DNA from 4 places in the Streptomyces akebiae genome. Region 4 is predicted to be linked to each of the others. Evidence: riboswitches for the same ligand, from Rfam matches in the RefSeq annotation. Region 4 holds a riboswitch; each other region holds the start of a gene.
What was found. A riboswitch is a leader RNA that binds a small molecule or an ion and turns the genes downstream of it on or off. The one in region 4 is predicted to bind cyclic di-AMP.
Positions count from the first base shown of each region.

Region 1 (3,824 bases), 240 kb from region 4:
CGCCTCGTCCACGCGCTTCAGCGCCTGGGGGAAGCTGATCTTCTCGCGCTGGGAGAGGGCGTCGATCATCGCCTCGGCGCGGTCGCCGATGCCGCGCTTGGGCACGTTGAGGATGCGGCGCAGCGGGACGGAGTCCTCCGGGTTGGCGAGGACCCGCAGATACGCGAGGACGTCCCGGACCTCCTTGCGCTCGTAGAAGCGGACGCCGCCGACGACCTTGTAGGGCAGGCCGACGCGGATGAACACCTCTTCGAAGACTCGGGACTGGGCGTTCGTCCGGTAGAAGACGGCGACGTCGCCGGCTTTCGCGTCGCCCGCGTCCGTCAGGCGGTCTATCTCGTCGGCGACGAACTGGGCCTCGTCGTGCTCGGTGTCGGCGACGTAACCGGTGATCTGCGCGCCCGCGCCGGCGTTGGTCCACAGGTTCTTCGGGCGGCGGGACTCGTTGCGCTCGATGACCGCGTTGGCCGCGCTCAGGATGGTCTGCGTGGAGCGGTAGTTCTGCTCCAGCAGGATCGTGGTCGCGTTCGGGTAGTCCTCCTCGAACTGGAGGATGTTGCGGATGGTCGCGCCGCGGAAGGCGTAGATCGACTGGTCCGCGTCACCCACGACGCAGAGCTCGGCCGGAGGTACGTCCCACTCGGCCGGCGGCACGTCCACCGGGTGCTCGGAGGTGCCGACCAGCTCTCTGACCAGGGCGTACTGGGCGTGATTGGTGTCCTGGTACTCGTCGACGAGGACATGACGGAAGCGACGGCGGTAGTGCTCGGCGACGTCCGGGAAGGCGCGCAGCAGATTGACCGTCGTCATGATCAGGTCGTCGAAGTCGAGTGCGTTCGCCTCGCGGAGGCGGGACTGGTAGAGCGCGTAGGCCTGGGCGAGGGTCTTCTCGAAGCCGTCGGCGGCCTGGGCGGCGAAGTCCTCCTCGTCGATCAGCTCGTTCTTCAGGTTCGAGATCTTGGCGCTGAAGGACTTGGGCGGGAAGCGCTTCGGGTCGAGGTCCAGATCACGGCAGACGAGCGCCATCAGCCGCTTGCTGTCGGCGGCGTCGTAGATCGAGAAGGAGGACGTGAAGCCGAGCTTCTTCGACTCGCGCCGCAGGATCCGGACGCACGCGCTGTGGAAGGTCATGACCCACATCGCGTTCGCGCGCGGGCCGACGAGCTGCTCGACGCGCTCCTTCATCTCACCGGCGGCCTTGTTGGTGAAGGTGATCGCGAGGATCTGGCCCGGGTGGACATGGCGCTCGCCGAGCAGGTGGGCGATGCGGTGGGTGAGCACCCGGGTCTTGCCGGAACCGGCGCCGGCGACGATGAGCAGAGGTGACCCGGCGTGCACCACGGCCGCGCGCTGGTTCTCGTTCAGCCCGTCCAGGAGGGCCGCCGCGTCGAGAGCCGGGCGGGGGGCACCGCCCCGGTAGTAGGCGTCCCGGTCCGGTGGCACGTCGAACTTCCCGCCGAACAGATCGTCCGGAAGCGGCTCCGGTACGTGATCGTCCTCGGGCGGCGGCGGGGGCTCCTCCGCGTGGCCGCGGGGGGCCTGGAGGTCCGCCAGGAAGCTGTCGTCAAAGAGGCTGCTCATCGCTCTCCGAGTCTAGGCGCCCCCACTGACAGCCAGGGGCCGCCCCGGGAAGTCCGCACGCACCACTCACCGCGTACACCTCACGACGGTGAGCGATCGAGCGTACCGCCCATCGCGCGGAAGAGGCTAAGGTCACGAAAACGTATCGGGCATATCGAACATCAACCTTCACACGGGCCACACGAGTTGGCTAGCTTCTTCTCTTGGGCCGTACGACACAACCGGCGAACGTCGCCGGGCCGCACGGCCTCCGCCGAATCCGGTACGCCGCTTGCGGCGCCGGAGCCGGGGACCCACCGACCTCTGGGGTGAATCGACCCGACCGCCGTACGCGGCAAGGGCCGTAGGGCAAACCTTCCGAAGCTTGCGCCCGAACCCGACAGCTAACCCGGTAGGCGGACAACGGAAGGAGACGCCGCACCATGGCGCCGCACCGCAAGCCGCGTCCGACCGGCCGGACGCGCGCGGGCATACGCACCCCCGCTCTCGCCACGGCCGCACTGACCTCCGTGGCTCTGCTCTCCCAGACGGCCACCGCCGCACCCTCCGCCGACGACAGGCCGAGCCTGGAGGAGGTCGAGAAGAAGGTCGACGACCTCTACCGCCAGGCCGGGTCGGCGACCGAGAACTACAACGCGGCCAAGGAGAGGACGACCAAGCAGAAGAAGAAGGTCGACACCCTCCTCGACGACGTCGCCAAGCGCGCGGAGAAGCTCAACGAGGCGCGGGAGGAGCTGGGCTCGTTCGCGGCGGCCCAGTACCGCACCGGCGCGGCCACCCCCGACCAGGCCTCACTGCTCCTGGCGGACAACCCGCAGGACTACTTCGACCAGAACCAGCTCATGGACCGGTTGACGGACCGTCAGAAGGTAGCCGTCGACGCGTACGTCACCCAGCAGGCCGACGCGGCGGAGCAGCGCCGGACGGCGAGCGACAGCCTCGAAAAGCTCACCGAGTCGCAGAACGCCCTCAAGACCAGCAAGGCCAAGGTCCAGGCGAAGCTCGCCGAGGCCCGCGAACTGCTCTCCACCCTCACCGCCGAGGAGAAGGCCCGGCTCGCCGCGATCGAACAGCGCGAGCAGGAGGAGGCCGACCGCAAGGCGGAAGAGCTCGCGCGGCAGCAGGCGGCACAGGCGCGCCAGGAGACGCAGAGCGCCCAGGAGACCCAGGAGGCCCAGGAGGTCCAGGGAGGGACCGCCACCGGCACGGAGACATCGCCGGGCACCACCGGGACCACAGCCCCGGTCGAGGACTCCACATACGCCTCGAAGGCCACCAAGGCCCTCGCCTTCGCCCGCGCGCAGATCGGCAAGCCGTATGTCTGGGGCGCCACCGGCCCCGGCTCCTACGACTGCTCCGGCCTCACGCAGGCCGCCTGGAAGGCCGCCGGGGTCGACCTCCCGCGCACCACCTACGACCAGGTCGAGGCTGGCACCACCGTCTCCCTGGCCGACGCCAAGCCGGGCGACCTCGTCTTCTTCTACGACAACATCGGCCACGTCGGCCTCTACATCGGCAACGGCATGATGATCCACGCCCCCAAGCCGGGCACGTACGTCCGCGAGGAGTCGATCTTCTACGACGGGGAGTCCTCGATCCACAGCGTGGTGCGCCCGGCGTAACCGGGGCAGGACAGGGGGCGCCGGTCCGCACGGTCGGCGCCATCCCGGGGATCCCGGCTCAGCCGTCCCGATGCCATCGCGGGCAGGACGGGCTCACACGGGGGCACTCAGGTCCAGAGCACCGCGATGAAGACGTTCGCGGTGGTCAGCGCGCCCACCAGGGCGAAGATCGGCTTCTCCACCGTCTCCTCGTCGCGTTTCACGTAGACCAGGCCGAGGATCACGATCAGCAGGGCGAGCTTGACGCCGATCTTGATGTTGTTGACGGGCTGGTCGTCCGCCTGGTTGAGACCGACGAGGAGGACGCCGGTGACGAGCATGGTGAGGGCACCGTGCAGCATCGCGGGGACGAAGCGGGCGGTGCCCTGGCCCATGGCCTTCATCTGGGTGAGGAAACCACCCAGGAGGGAGGCGATGCCGATGATGTGGAGGGCGACGAGGATGTGGATGAGTACGTCCATGCGCGGAGCCTAATGAGGCGCCCGAAGGTCGTGGGGCACCGGGTGCGGGCGGGACGGGACCGGCGAACGGCCCCCTGATGATCTTGCATATATGCGCTCCATAGCACCGCCCCTCCTCCGCCCGGTCCGAAATCGCCGCATCGGTCATCGCACAGCGTGA
Region 1 is NZ_CP080647.1:3,914,237-3,918,060, forward strand. It holds gene pcrA (DNA helicase PcrA) at 1-1,581, opposite strand, end outside; cyclic di-AMP (ydaO/yuaA leader) riboswitch at 1,837-1,994, shown strand; gene K1J60_RS16725 (C40 family peptidase) at 2,004-3,203, shown strand; gene K1J60_RS16730 (hypothetical protein) at 3,311-3,664, opposite strand.
Region 1: linked by a shared signal. The riboswitch ahead of K1J60_RS16725 (C40 family peptidase) and the one ahead of K1J60_RS17750 (LysM peptidoglycan-binding domain-containing protein) in region 4 are both predicted to bind cyclic di-AMP.

Region 2 (3,824 bases), 1.3 Mb from region 4:
CGTGGACCTCGGGGTCGGTGTCGAGGCAGGCGTCCGCCAGGACCGTGAGGCCGAAGTCCAGGTCGACGGCGTGCCACAGGGTGGACAGCACCACGGCGCTGGTGGCGATGCCGGTGAGGACGAGGCTGTCGATGTCGCGGGCCCTGAGCACCAGGTCGAGGTCGCTGCCCGAGAACGCGCTTCCCCGTCTCTTGGTGACCACGACCTCGCCCTGCCGGGGCGCGACGTCGTCGTGGATCTCGGTGCCGGGCTCACCCTCGGTGAACAGGCCGGCCCGCAGGACGTTCGCCATCACCTTGTTGCGGGGGCTGACCTGCGGATCGCCCGGCCGTAACCCCATCACCACGTAGATCACGGGAATGTCGGCCGCCCGGGCTCCGTCGATCGCCCTGCGCAGGCGCGGCAGATATCCGGAACCGTCGTCGGCGATGGCCACGACGTCCCGTTGGACGTCCATCACCAGGAGTGCGCTCTTCGCCATGCTTGCCGTCCCTTCTCCGGGAGAACAAGACGAACGCCGCGTGGGCCCGAGGGCGGACGCGGCGTCGCTGGTTCTGTGTGGGGTGGCGGCGGGCTACGGGGTGAGGCCCTTGCTGCGGAGCCAGGCCGCCGGGTCGATGCCGCTGCTGGAGCCGCCGGGGTGGACCTCCATGTGGAGGTGGGCGCCGGTGACGTTGCCGGTGGCACCGACGCGGCCGATGACGTCCCCGGTGGCGACCTTCTGGCCGACGCTGACGCCGATGGAGGACTGGTGGGCGTACCAGATCTCGGTGCCGTCATCGAGAGTGAGGACGGTCTTGTAGCCGTAGGAGCCCTCGTAGCCGGCCTGCGTGATGGTGCCGCTGTGGACGGCCTTGATGAGGGTGCCGGTGGGGGCCGCGAAGTCGAGGCCGGTGTGGTAGCCGGAGGACCAGTACGGGCCGGCCTGACCGAAGGTGGAGGTGAGGGTGTACGAGGAGGTGGGAAGGGTGAACTGCTTGGCCAGGGCGGCGAGGCGCTCGGCTTCCTTCTTGGCCGCGGCCTCCTCCTCCGCCTTCTTCTGGGCGGCCGCCTCCTTGGCCTCGGCTTCCTTCTTCTCCTTGGCCGCCTGCTCGGCGGCCTTCTCCGCGGCGGCGGTCTGCGCGGCCTCGGCGGCGGCCTTGTCGAAGGCGTCCTGCTGGGACTCGGCCTGCGCCATGATGCGGGCGCGCAGCGCCTCGCCGGCGTCGGCGGTGCCCTGCTCGGTGTCGGCGGCGATCAGACCCGCGCTGCTGAGGGGGGAGGAGGAGCCCTGGGGCTCCGGCTCGTCGGGCTCGTCCTCGAAGACCGAGCCGACGTTCGGCATGTCGGGCATCGATATGGAGACCGGGGCCTTGCCGGACTGCGCGCTGGCCATCCCGGCACCGCTGACGGCGGCTATGACACCGACGCCGAGAACGGTGGAGCTGCGGGCCAGTCCGCCCCGTGCGAGTACGCCGCTCTTCTTGGCGACGCGATGCCGGCCGCGGACGGGGCGCAGGGTGTCCTCGCCCGGATTCCACTCCTGCCAGGGGCCCTCGTTGTCGCTGTTGTAGCTGCCGTAGCCGAACGTCTGGCTCTCGCCGTCGCGTTGGGTCGGCACGAACGGGGCTTCGGTCGCGGACCGGTTCGACGCCACGTGGGCGTACTCCTTCCTTCCTTTTCGCCTACCGGGTTAGCTGACGGGTTCGGAGCAGGAAGGTCTCCTACGCGCGTAAACCGGTCGTGCGTACTGCCACGGCGGTTTCCGTGCGATTCACCCCAGGGTGGTGGTTCCCCGGTTCCCTTGCGGGATTCGACGCGTGAGCACGGAGCCGTCTCTTGTGACGGCTGGGACGACCGCGCTGCGTTATCGAACGTTAATAGACGCGAGTACTCCATTCCAAGCTGTTCTTAATGATCGTTCCGGCTTTCCCGCTGGACTTTACGGGTCATGAGGGGCCGAAAACGGGCGAGTTGACCTTGACTCACGAGTAACAGTCGCCCTGACGTGTCGTCAGTTGTTATACGGAGAACGGCTGGACGGACACGCTCAGTGACATCGGTACTCGGGGGGCACGGTGCGGGCGGCGATCTCGGTGGCCTCGGCACCTCAAGGGCGGCGGACCGCCAGGAGGGCCATGTCGTCCGTGGTGCGGTCACCCGTGTGTCGGCGCACCTCCTCCGCGAGCGTCGTCAGCAGGGTGCGCGGGGCGGTGAAGACACGGCCGGCGAGGCGTGCGGCCGGGTCGTAGAAGACGCCGTGCGCGTCCCGCGCCTCGGAGAGGCCGTCGGTGTAGAAGAGCAGCGTGGCTCCGGGCGGGAACACGGTGTCCTCCGCGCGGTCGGGCCAGGTGCCCAGGTCGTCCATGCCGAGCGGCAGCGCGGGCTGCGGGGCGTCCAGCGTGCACAGGGTGCCGTCGGCGTGCAGCATCAGGGGGGAGGGGTGGCCCCGGTTGACGATCCGGGCGTGGCCCGCGCCGTGCGGGAACTCCGCGAGCACGGCCGTCACGAACCCCTCGAACTCCACCGCCGCGTCCCTTCGCGTGGCCTCCCGCCGCGTCCCCTCCCGGGCCAGCGCCCGTTCCAGCCGCTGGACCACCGCTTCGAGCGTCGCCTCCTGCTCGGCCGCCTCCCGGAACGCCCCGATCAGCACCGCCACCGCCGACACCGCCCCCAGCCCCTTGCCGCGTACGTCGCCGACGATCAGCCGTACGCCGTGGGGTGAGTCCTGCACCGCGTACAGATCGCCGCCGATCGACGCCCCGGCCTGCGCGGCCTCGTACCGCGCGGCGATCTCCAGCCCGCCGATCCGCTCCTGCGGCACCGGCAGTACGGCCCGCTGGGCGGCCTCGGCGACCTCCCGGGCCGTGGCGAGGCGGGCGTCGCTGCGGCGGACGAGGCGGTTGATCAGGACGGCCAGTACGGCGACGGTGGCGACCGTGACGATCTCGGTGATCGCGTCCTCGTGGCCGGAGTCTTCGTAATAGACGCGTACGGCGCTGATGCCGGCCACCGACACGGCGCCGACGATCACCGTGCCGTACAGCGTGAAGAGCGGGGCCGTCACCAGGGGCGCGGCGGTGAAGAAGGGCACCGCGGTGAACTCGCGCGGGGTGAAGTGGTCGTAGAAGAGCCCGACGGCGATCAACAGCACGGGAAGGGCGCGGGCGAGCGTACGGGCGTACGAGAACCGACGCCCACCCGGCTCCCGCATGTCCTTCGCGCCCTCTCGCTGCCCCACGGATACAGGGTTTCCGGGGGTGGGCGGCGGGGCTAGTCGGTGGGGCCGAGTGGGCTAGGCCCTGCCGGAGGAGGTGCGGGAGGGCGGGCGCAGCGGGTGCCGGGGGGCTGGCGGGGCTCAGCCCGCCGAGAGGCCCGTCAGGCCGCCCGTCAGCTCGTGCAGGGGGAGGGTGTGCTGGGTCTGGAGGACCTTGGCGCGGAGGTAGCGGACGTTGTGGGCGGTGGTGAAGACGCCCGTGGGGACGCGGTCGCGGACGCTCACGCCGAGGTCGCGCAACTGCTGGGCCTTGTCGGGGTTGTTGGAGAGCAGGTCGAGCTCGTCGATGCCGAGGGCCCCCAGCATCTGGGCCGCCGCCGTGTAGTCCCGGGCGTCCTCCGGCAGTCCGAGCGCCGCGTTCGCCTCGTAGGTGTCGAGGCCCTGGTCCTGGAGGGCGTACGCGTCGAGCTTGTTGTAGAGGCCGATGCCCCGGCCCTCCTGGCGGAGGTAGAGGAGGACGCCGCCGCGGTCGGCGATCCGCTCCACCGCCTCGCGCAGCTGCGGGCCGCAGTCGCAGCGGGCCGAGCCGAACACGTCGCCGGTCAGGCACTCGGAGTGCAGCCGGACC
Region 2 is NZ_CP080647.1:5,417,501-5,421,324, reverse strand. It holds gene K1J60_RS23305 (cysteine hydrolase family protein) at 1-481, opposite strand, end outside; gene K1J60_RS23300 (M23 family metallopeptidase) at 575-1,636, opposite strand; cyclic di-AMP (ydaO/yuaA leader) riboswitch at 1,647-1,808, opposite strand; gene K1J60_RS23295 (PP2C family protein-serine/threonine phosphatase) at 2,090-3,193, opposite strand; gene K1J60_RS23290 (GTP cyclohydrolase II) at 3,338-3,824, opposite strand, start outside.
Region 2: linked by a shared signal. The riboswitch ahead of K1J60_RS23300 (M23 family metallopeptidase) and the one ahead of K1J60_RS17750 (LysM peptidoglycan-binding domain-containing protein) in region 4 are both predicted to bind cyclic di-AMP.

Region 3 (3,824 bases), 3.0 Mb from region 4:
CCGTTGTTCCACCACCGGACCCTCGACCCGTCCGAGACGATCCGCACGCGATGCGGCTCGTTCGCGACGAGCAGCGGCTCGGTGTAGTCGTAGATCAGCGGCCGCACCCCCGCCTCACCCACATAGCGCCGCAACCGCGTCGTCGTATTGGTGTTGGCCCCGTACCCGACGTAGTACGTCTTCAGATGGTCGTACTCGGCGAGCGCGCCCCCTCGTGGAGTGGCGAAGAGATCGTCGGGCGATCGCACGTCGACGGCGTTCCAGAAGTTGTTCAGATCGGACACCCGGTCGTTGACCCCGCCCGCGGAGACCGGCGTGGCCGTGTACTCGACGGCGTACGGCCCTCGCAGCCTGCGCTTGAACCAGAGCGTGGCCCCGGCCGGTACGTCGACCTCCAGCACACCGCGCGAGGCCGTGACCGTACCGCCCCGCTCCAACTCCACGGCCCACCGCCCGAGTCCGTGCCGGAAGTCGTCGGCGGCGATCAGCCGGCCACGGCCCCGCGACGTGTGGGCGGACGCGGTCCCCGCCGGAGCGACGGCCGCGAGGGCGGCACCGGCGGCGAGTGCTCCGAAAGCTCTACGGGTGGTCATACGACACCCCTTCTGTCCCCGTGCCGGTTCTGTCCCCGTGCCGACACGACATCGTAGAAAGCGCTTGTGGAGATCACTCTGACCGCACACCCCGGCCACTGTCGAGACGTCGATCAGCCATGCCGCACAACCGCAATGCGGTGACCACGGAGTCGCCACGCCCGATCGCGGCCCCTGCCCCTGCCCCCTGTTGGTGCGCGACCCCGCCTGCTATCCGGGAACGTCGAAGGCCGGACCCCGAGTCACGGGGTCCGGCCTTCGACGGGTGCGGCGGCGTGGGTCAGATGCCGACGCCCTTCGAGCGGAGGTAGGCCAGAGGGTCGATGTCCGCACCGTAGTTGGGGGTGGTGCGGATCTCGAAGTGGAGGTGCGGCCCGGTGACGTTGCCGGTCGCGCCCGAGAGGCCTATCTGCTGGCCGCCGCTGACGGACTGACCCGCGGAGACGGAGATCGAGGACAGGTGGGCGTACTGGGCGTAGTAGCCGTCGGCGAGCTTGATGACCACCTGGTTGCCGTACGCGCCGCCCCAGCCGGCGGAGACGACGGTGCCCGCGCCCACGGCCTTGAGGCTGGTCCCGGTCGGGGCCACGAAGTCGACGCCCGTGTGGTAGCCGCTGGACCACATGCTGCCGGCGGTCTTGTACGCGGTACCGACGGTCGCGCCCTGGATGGGCCGGCTGAAGCCGGAGCTGCCGGTCGTCGAGGACTGGCCGCTCGCCGTGGAGGTCGACGCCTGGGTGTCCTTCGACTCCTGCTTCGCGGAACCGGAGGACTTCGACGACTTGGAGGACTCGGTGGACTTCGAGGACTGCGACAGTTGCGGCTTCGACGACGAGCGTGACGTCTCGCTCGACGCGGCCCGCTCACCGATCGACAGCTTCAGCCCCGGGTGGATGAGGGAGGGATCGGAGCCGATCGCCTCACGGTTGTCCGAGTACAGCCGCTTCCAGCCACCCTCGACATCCTGCTCGTCCGCGATCTTCGCGAGGTAGTCGCCGACCTTCACCGAGTAGGTCTTAGTCGCCGCCTTCTTGGTGGTGGTCTTCTCCGCCTGCGCGGCCTTCTCGGCCTGCTCCAACCGAGCGCCCGCCTCGGCCGCGGCCTTCTCGGGGGTGATCGTGGCCGTCTTCTCGGAGACACCGGAAACGGCGGCCGCCGGGGTCGCGGCGTGGGCGCCGGCGGCACCGATCAGCGGCAGCGCGAGCGCCGCGCCACCGGTCCCGGCGGCGGCGATCGAGCGAGTGAAGCGCTGGGACTTCGGACGGCGGTGCTTACCCTTCGCGGGCATGGCGAATTCCTCTCCGTCGCCTGCGAGGTGAGCTGTCGGGTGCGGACTGGAGATGTCCGGCCGTGCTTGCGCACGGCTGTACCCCTAGCCGTTCCGGAGACCGGAACAGGCGGTGATTCCTGTGGGTCCCCCGCTCCTGCCGTGGATCGGGTCGGTACGCGGCTCCGGTCGGCGGCAGGATTGGGCGTCCGTCCGGATTGACGCCGAACGTAAGCGACTTGTGCCCACAGGTACAACCATTGGGACTTCCTGTGCGTCTTCCTCCCTGATCCTTACTTCAATTCACCATCACGCTCCGTAATAGACAGGTCTTGGGCGCATTCCAACCTCCCTGGAAATCCATACGAATTACGTGGACATGACGGCAACGGAACGTCACGAATATGACGCTGCTCACGCACCTACGACTCAGTAGGCTTTATTCCAGGCCTTGTTGGAATTACAGCTGCATTTCGGACAGATCGCTCAAGTGCGCCGAAGGCGGATAACTGTCGCATCGAAGTCACCACGCAGCCCCGTCCGCAATCCGTGATGCGCCAGCACGGCACCCCGGTACGTTTCGCCCGTTTCGCGGCACTCGTACGTCCCCGTCGGATCCAGCCCGCGCAGCCGGAGCGGGGCGAGCGGCTCACCGTAGTGCTGCGCCTGGAGCCAGGCGAGGACGACGACCTCGTCACCGTGGACGTACTGCACGGCACTCAGCCCCCCTGCGGGAGGACGCAGCCGATACAGGTCACCGCGCTGCACGACCGGCCGGATCTCCTTGTACAGCTGCACCCACTCCCGGGCCTCGGCCAGCTCCTCCTCACTCCACTCGGCGAGGTCACCGCCGACCCCGAGCACACCCGCCATGGCACTGACGAACCGGAACCGCAGCGAGCTGACCCGCCCGTTGAGCTGGTTGTTCGGGCTGTCGGTGACCCACGCGGCCATGGTCCGGGCCGGATGGATCTGGGTGAAGCCGTGCTGGATGGCGAGCCGGTCGAGAGGATCGGTGTTGTCGGAGGTCCACACCTGGTCCGTCCGCGCCATGACGCCGAGGTCGATCCGGCCGCCGCCGCCCGAGCACGACTCGAAGGCCACCCCCGGGTGCGCGGCCCGCAACCGGTCCAGCAGTGCGTAGAAGGCGTGCACGTGCTCGACCCACAGCTTCTGCGGATAGGGCTCACCGGGCCAGCCCGCGTCGGTGAAGCAGCGGTTGAAGTCCCACTTCACATAGTCGATCGGCGCGCTGGACAGGAGGGTGTCGAGCCGTTCCCAGAGGTATTCCTGGACGTCCTCGCGCGCGAGATTGAGTACGAGCTGATTACGCAGTTCCGTCCGCTTTCGCCCCGGTTGGAACTGTGCCCATTCAGGATGCGCCCGGTACAGCTCACTGTCCGGATTGACCATTTCCGGCTCGACCCAGATACCGAACTGCATCCCGAGGGCGTGCACCTGGTCGGCGAGCGGCCGCAGCCCCTTCGGGAAGCGGTCCGGATTCGGCGTCCAGTCGCCGAGGCCTGCCCGGTCGCTCGTCCGCGCCCCGAACCAGCCGTCGTCCACCACGAACAGCTCGACCCCCATGGCCGCCGCCCGCCGCGCGAGGGCCCCCTGCTGTTCCTCGGAGATGTCGAACTCGGTGGCTTCCCAGGAGTTGAAGAGCACCGGCCGGTCCTGGTCCGCGTCCGGGATGACATACGCCCGCTGGTACGCGTGCCAGGCGCGGCTCGCCCCGCCGAAGCCTCCGTCGTTCCACAGGCCGGCGAAGACGGGCGTGGTGAAGGTCTCCCCGGTCTCCAGCCTCAGGAGTCCGGACTCGTCGTATCCGGCGCCGCCGGTGATCTGCACGCGCGCGTCCGGAAGTTGGGCCACCGCGATCCGCCAGGAGCCCGACCAGCCCAGGGCGCAGCCGTAGACCTCGCCGCGCTCCTCGGTGGCGTCGGTGTCGAGGGCGACCCAGG
Region 3 is NZ_CP080647.1:1,182,711-1,186,534, forward strand. It holds gene K1J60_RS05255 (DUF6250 domain-containing protein) at 1-593, opposite strand, end outside; gene K1J60_RS05260 (M23 family metallopeptidase) at 874-1,881, opposite strand; cyclic di-AMP (ydaO/yuaA leader) riboswitch at 1,886-2,044, opposite strand; gene K1J60_RS05265 (alpha-galactosidase) at 2,347-3,824, opposite strand, start outside.
Region 3: linked by a shared signal. The riboswitch ahead of K1J60_RS05260 (M23 family metallopeptidase) and the one ahead of K1J60_RS17750 (LysM peptidoglycan-binding domain-containing protein) in region 4 are both predicted to bind cyclic di-AMP.

Region 4 (3,824 bases):
CATCGCCACTGACCTGGACGGAACGCTCCTGCGCAGTGACGACACGCTCTCCGACCGGTCCCTCGCCGCGCTGGCGCGGGCCACGGAGGCCGGGGCCCAGCACCTCGTGGTGACGGGACGGCCGGCACCGAGAGTGCGCCCCCTCTTCGACGACCTCGGCAGCAGGGGGCTCGCGGTGTGCGGACAGGGCGCGCAGTTGTACGACCCCGGCGCGGACCGACTGCTCTGGTCGGTCACCCTGGACAGGGAACTCGCCGAGACCGCGCTCGGCAAGATCGAGGCGGAGGTCGGTCAGGTGTACGCGGCGGTCGACCAGGACGGCGTCGACGGCCTCACCCTGATCGAGCCCGGCTACCTCATGCCGCACCCCACACTGCCCGCGGTGCGGGTGCCGCGCCGCGACGACCTGTGGTGCGAGCCGATCAGCAAGGTGCTGCTGCGCCATCCCTATCTGTCGGACGACGAGTTGGCCTCGGCGGCGCGGATGGCGGTCGGTTCGCTGGCGACGGTCACCATGTCGGGGCCCGGCACCGTCGAACTCCAGCCGTGCGGCATCACCAAGGCGACGGGCCTCGCGCTGGCCGCCGACCATCTCGGTCTGTCCCCGGACGAGACCATCGCCTTCGGTGACATGCCCAACGACATCCCGATGTTCGACTGGGCCGCGCACGGCGTCGCCATGGCCAACGCCCACCCCGAACTCAAGGCCGTCGCCGACGAGGTGACCCTCTCCAACGAGGACGACGGGATCGCGGTCGTGCTGGACCGGCTGTTCGGCTGAACAAACGTTCCCCTGGGCCCGCCGGCCCAGGGGAACGAGTGCGGAGTGGGTGGGGCTCAGTACGGGCCGAACACGTTGTCGATCGAGCCGTACCGGTCGGCGGCGTAGTTGCAGGCCGCCGTGATGTTCGCGACCGGGTCGTACGGGTCGTACGGGGTGCCGGACACGTGGTACGCGGCGAACGTCGGGTCGATGACCTGGAGGAGGCCCTTCGACGGGGTGCCCGCGGCCGCGTTGGAGTCCCAGTTGTTGATCGCCAGCGGGTTGCCCGAGGACTCGCGCATGATGTTGCGGTGGATCCCGTTGTATGTCCCGGGAATTCCCTTTTGCGCCATGATGTCCAGCGACTCGCGGATCCAGCCGTCGAGGTTGTTCGGGTACGTCTTGACCGACGCCTGCGTGGCCGTGGTGGTCTTCGAGGCCGTCGACGACTTCTTCGCCGTGGCCGCCTTCGTCCCGTTCACCTTCAGCTTCAGGCCCGGGCGGATCAGGGCCGGGTTGTCGCCGACGGCGGCGCGGTTGTCCTTGTAGAGCCGCTGCCAGCCGCCCTTGACGCCGTGCTTCCGGGCGATGGAGGAGAGCGTGTCGCCGGAGACCACGGTGTAGGTCGCGGACTTGGGCTGCGCCACGGCGGGGGCGGACTGCGGGGCCGACTGGACGGAGCCGACGGCCTGGGCCGGGGTGGCGGCGCTCGCGGTCGTGGCGACCGTGAGCGGGAGGGCCAGGGCGGCCCCGCCCGTTCCGGCGGCGAGCACGCCACGGGTGAACGCGTTGCTTCTGGGACGGCGGTGTTTGCCTCGTGCGGGCATGGCGGATTCCTCTCCGTCGCCTGCGAGGTGAGCTGTCGGGTTCGGGCTGGAGATGCCCGGCCACGTGCGTCGCCTGGGCGGTCGCTGTGCGTGTCGCGTCCGCTGGGCGTACTGCGCGTGGCTTCACCCCTAGTCGGTCCGATGGGGGAAATGCCGGACCGGCGCTTACCTGGGTCCCCCGCTCCTGCCGTGCGTGGATGAGTGGTCAATGGGTGGGGAGTCCGGGCGGCGGCAGGATTCGGCGGTCCGTCCGGACGGGGTGTGAACGTATGCGAGAGCACACGATCGGAACAAGTCCCGGTTTGGCCGGTAGGTCTAGTTGACCTTGACTTTGGTGTGATTCGGCGGCAATTTCCGATGCGTGTTCCGGGGTCAACTTGCCTACCGCAAAGGGAAAGTCGACCTGGCGCCGGAAGGTTGCCCCGCCCGGGGCGGGTGACTCAACTCACGGGAGGAGTCGGGTGAAGTGCTCGCTATGCGGCAAATCGGTCAACTCGGACCAGGTGTTTGGGGACGCCTTCGGGGGTGTACCGGGGACCTCCGGGGGTCCGCGGGGTCCTCCGACGGCGGGGCCGGGGCCGGGGCGGGGGCCGGGGCGGGCCTCGCGCGGGTGCCGTACGCGCGTCGACCCGTGGGCGCTCGTGGTGATCGAAAGGTGACCGGATACGCTGACTCGGGTGATGGCAGCGACAGATCGACAAACTGTGTCATCGACCGTGAGAGCGACCCAGACCGACCGTGTGACCGTGTGACCGTCAGTAGACGTCAGCAGACAGGAGAACCCTCGTGACCGTCGTCGAGCCATTTGGGCTGAGCGCGCGGGACCAGGCTCTCGAAGCCGATGTCCAGGCCGGAATGGCGGCCGTCGAAGAGGGTCTGCTGGAGGCGACCAAGAGCGAGGTCCCCTTCATCCAGGAGGCCGCCCAGCATCTGCTGCGCGCGGGCGGCAAGCGGTTCCGCCCGCTGCTGGTGATGCTCGCGGCGCAGTTCGGCGACCCGTACGCGCCGGGTGTCGTGCCCTCGGCGGTCGTGGTCGAGCTGACCCATCTGGCCACGCTGTACCACGACGACGTGATGGACGAGGCCGAGGTGCGCCGGGGCGTGCCGAGCGCCAACGCCCGCTGGGACAACTCGCTCGCCGTCCTCACCGGCGACTTCCTCTTCGCCCGCGCCTCCCACGTCCTCGCCGATCTCGGCCCCGACGCCGTCCGCATCCAGGCCGAGGCCTTCGAACGGCTGGTCACCGGACAGATCCTGGAGACCGCCGGGCCGCGCGACGGACGCGACCCGATCGAGCACTACCTCGACGTGCTGGGCGGCAAGACCGGGTCGCTGGTCGCGGTCGCCGGACGGCTCGGCGCACTGATGGCCGGGGCCGACGAGACCGTGGTCGACGTGCTGACCCAGTACGGGGAGCGGCTCGGTGTCGCCTTCCAACTCGCCGACGACGTCCTCGACATCGCCTCCGACTCGCACGAGTCGGGCAAGACCCCCGGCACGGACCTCCGCGAGGGTGTGCCGACCATGCCGGTGCTGCGGCTGCGCGAGCGGGCGGGCCGACTGGGTCTGGCGGACGACATCGCCCTGTGTGAGCTGCTCGACTCCGACCTCACCGACGACGCCCGCCACGCCGAGGCCCTGGCCCGGCTCCGCGTCCACCCCGCCCTGGAGCAGGCCCGCCGCGACACCATCCGCTACGCGGAGGAGGCCCGCGCCGTGCTGGCCCCCCTGCCGGAGTGCGACGCGAAGGCGGCGCTGGTGGAGCTGTGCGACGCCGTGGTGCACCGCGCCGGCTAGTCACCCGGACCGGGTTCCCTCTGAGGCCAGCCCTCTGAGGCCAGCAGCCCTCTTGGGCCAGCCCTCTGAGGCGAGCCCCCGGATGCTGCCGCCTTCCAGGAGTGGGCGTCGGCGTCCCCTAGGGGTCCCTTAGGGGGCGCGATCCTGCCCGTCGGCGTCGTCCCCCACGGGCTGTGGGGAGGTGCCGCCCCGTCATGTCATCCCTGACGGGTCGCCATGTCATCCCGTAGCAGTACGTGGAGTTGAGTCCCGAGTCTGACGATTCCCTCCGGCCGATTTGGTCAGATGGGTATCACCACTCCTCACCGATTCGGGTGAGAATGGCGGCTCCGAGTAGACGCCGCCGCCGACGACGGAGGTAAGGCACACATGGCACCGTACGAAACCGACGACAGCGCCCGGTCCGGCGACGCGGCCGCGCTCGCGGCCGAGGCCGA
Region 4 is NZ_CP080647.1:4,152,897-4,156,720, reverse strand. It holds gene K1J60_RS17755 (HAD family hydrolase) at 1-781, shown strand, start outside; gene K1J60_RS17750 (LysM peptidoglycan-binding domain-containing protein) at 838-1,590, opposite strand; cyclic di-AMP (ydaO/yuaA leader) riboswitch at 1,595-1,804, opposite strand; gene K1J60_RS17745 (polyprenyl synthetase family protein) at 2,377-3,387, shown strand; gene K1J60_RS17740 (LolA family protein) at 3,757-3,824, shown strand, end outside.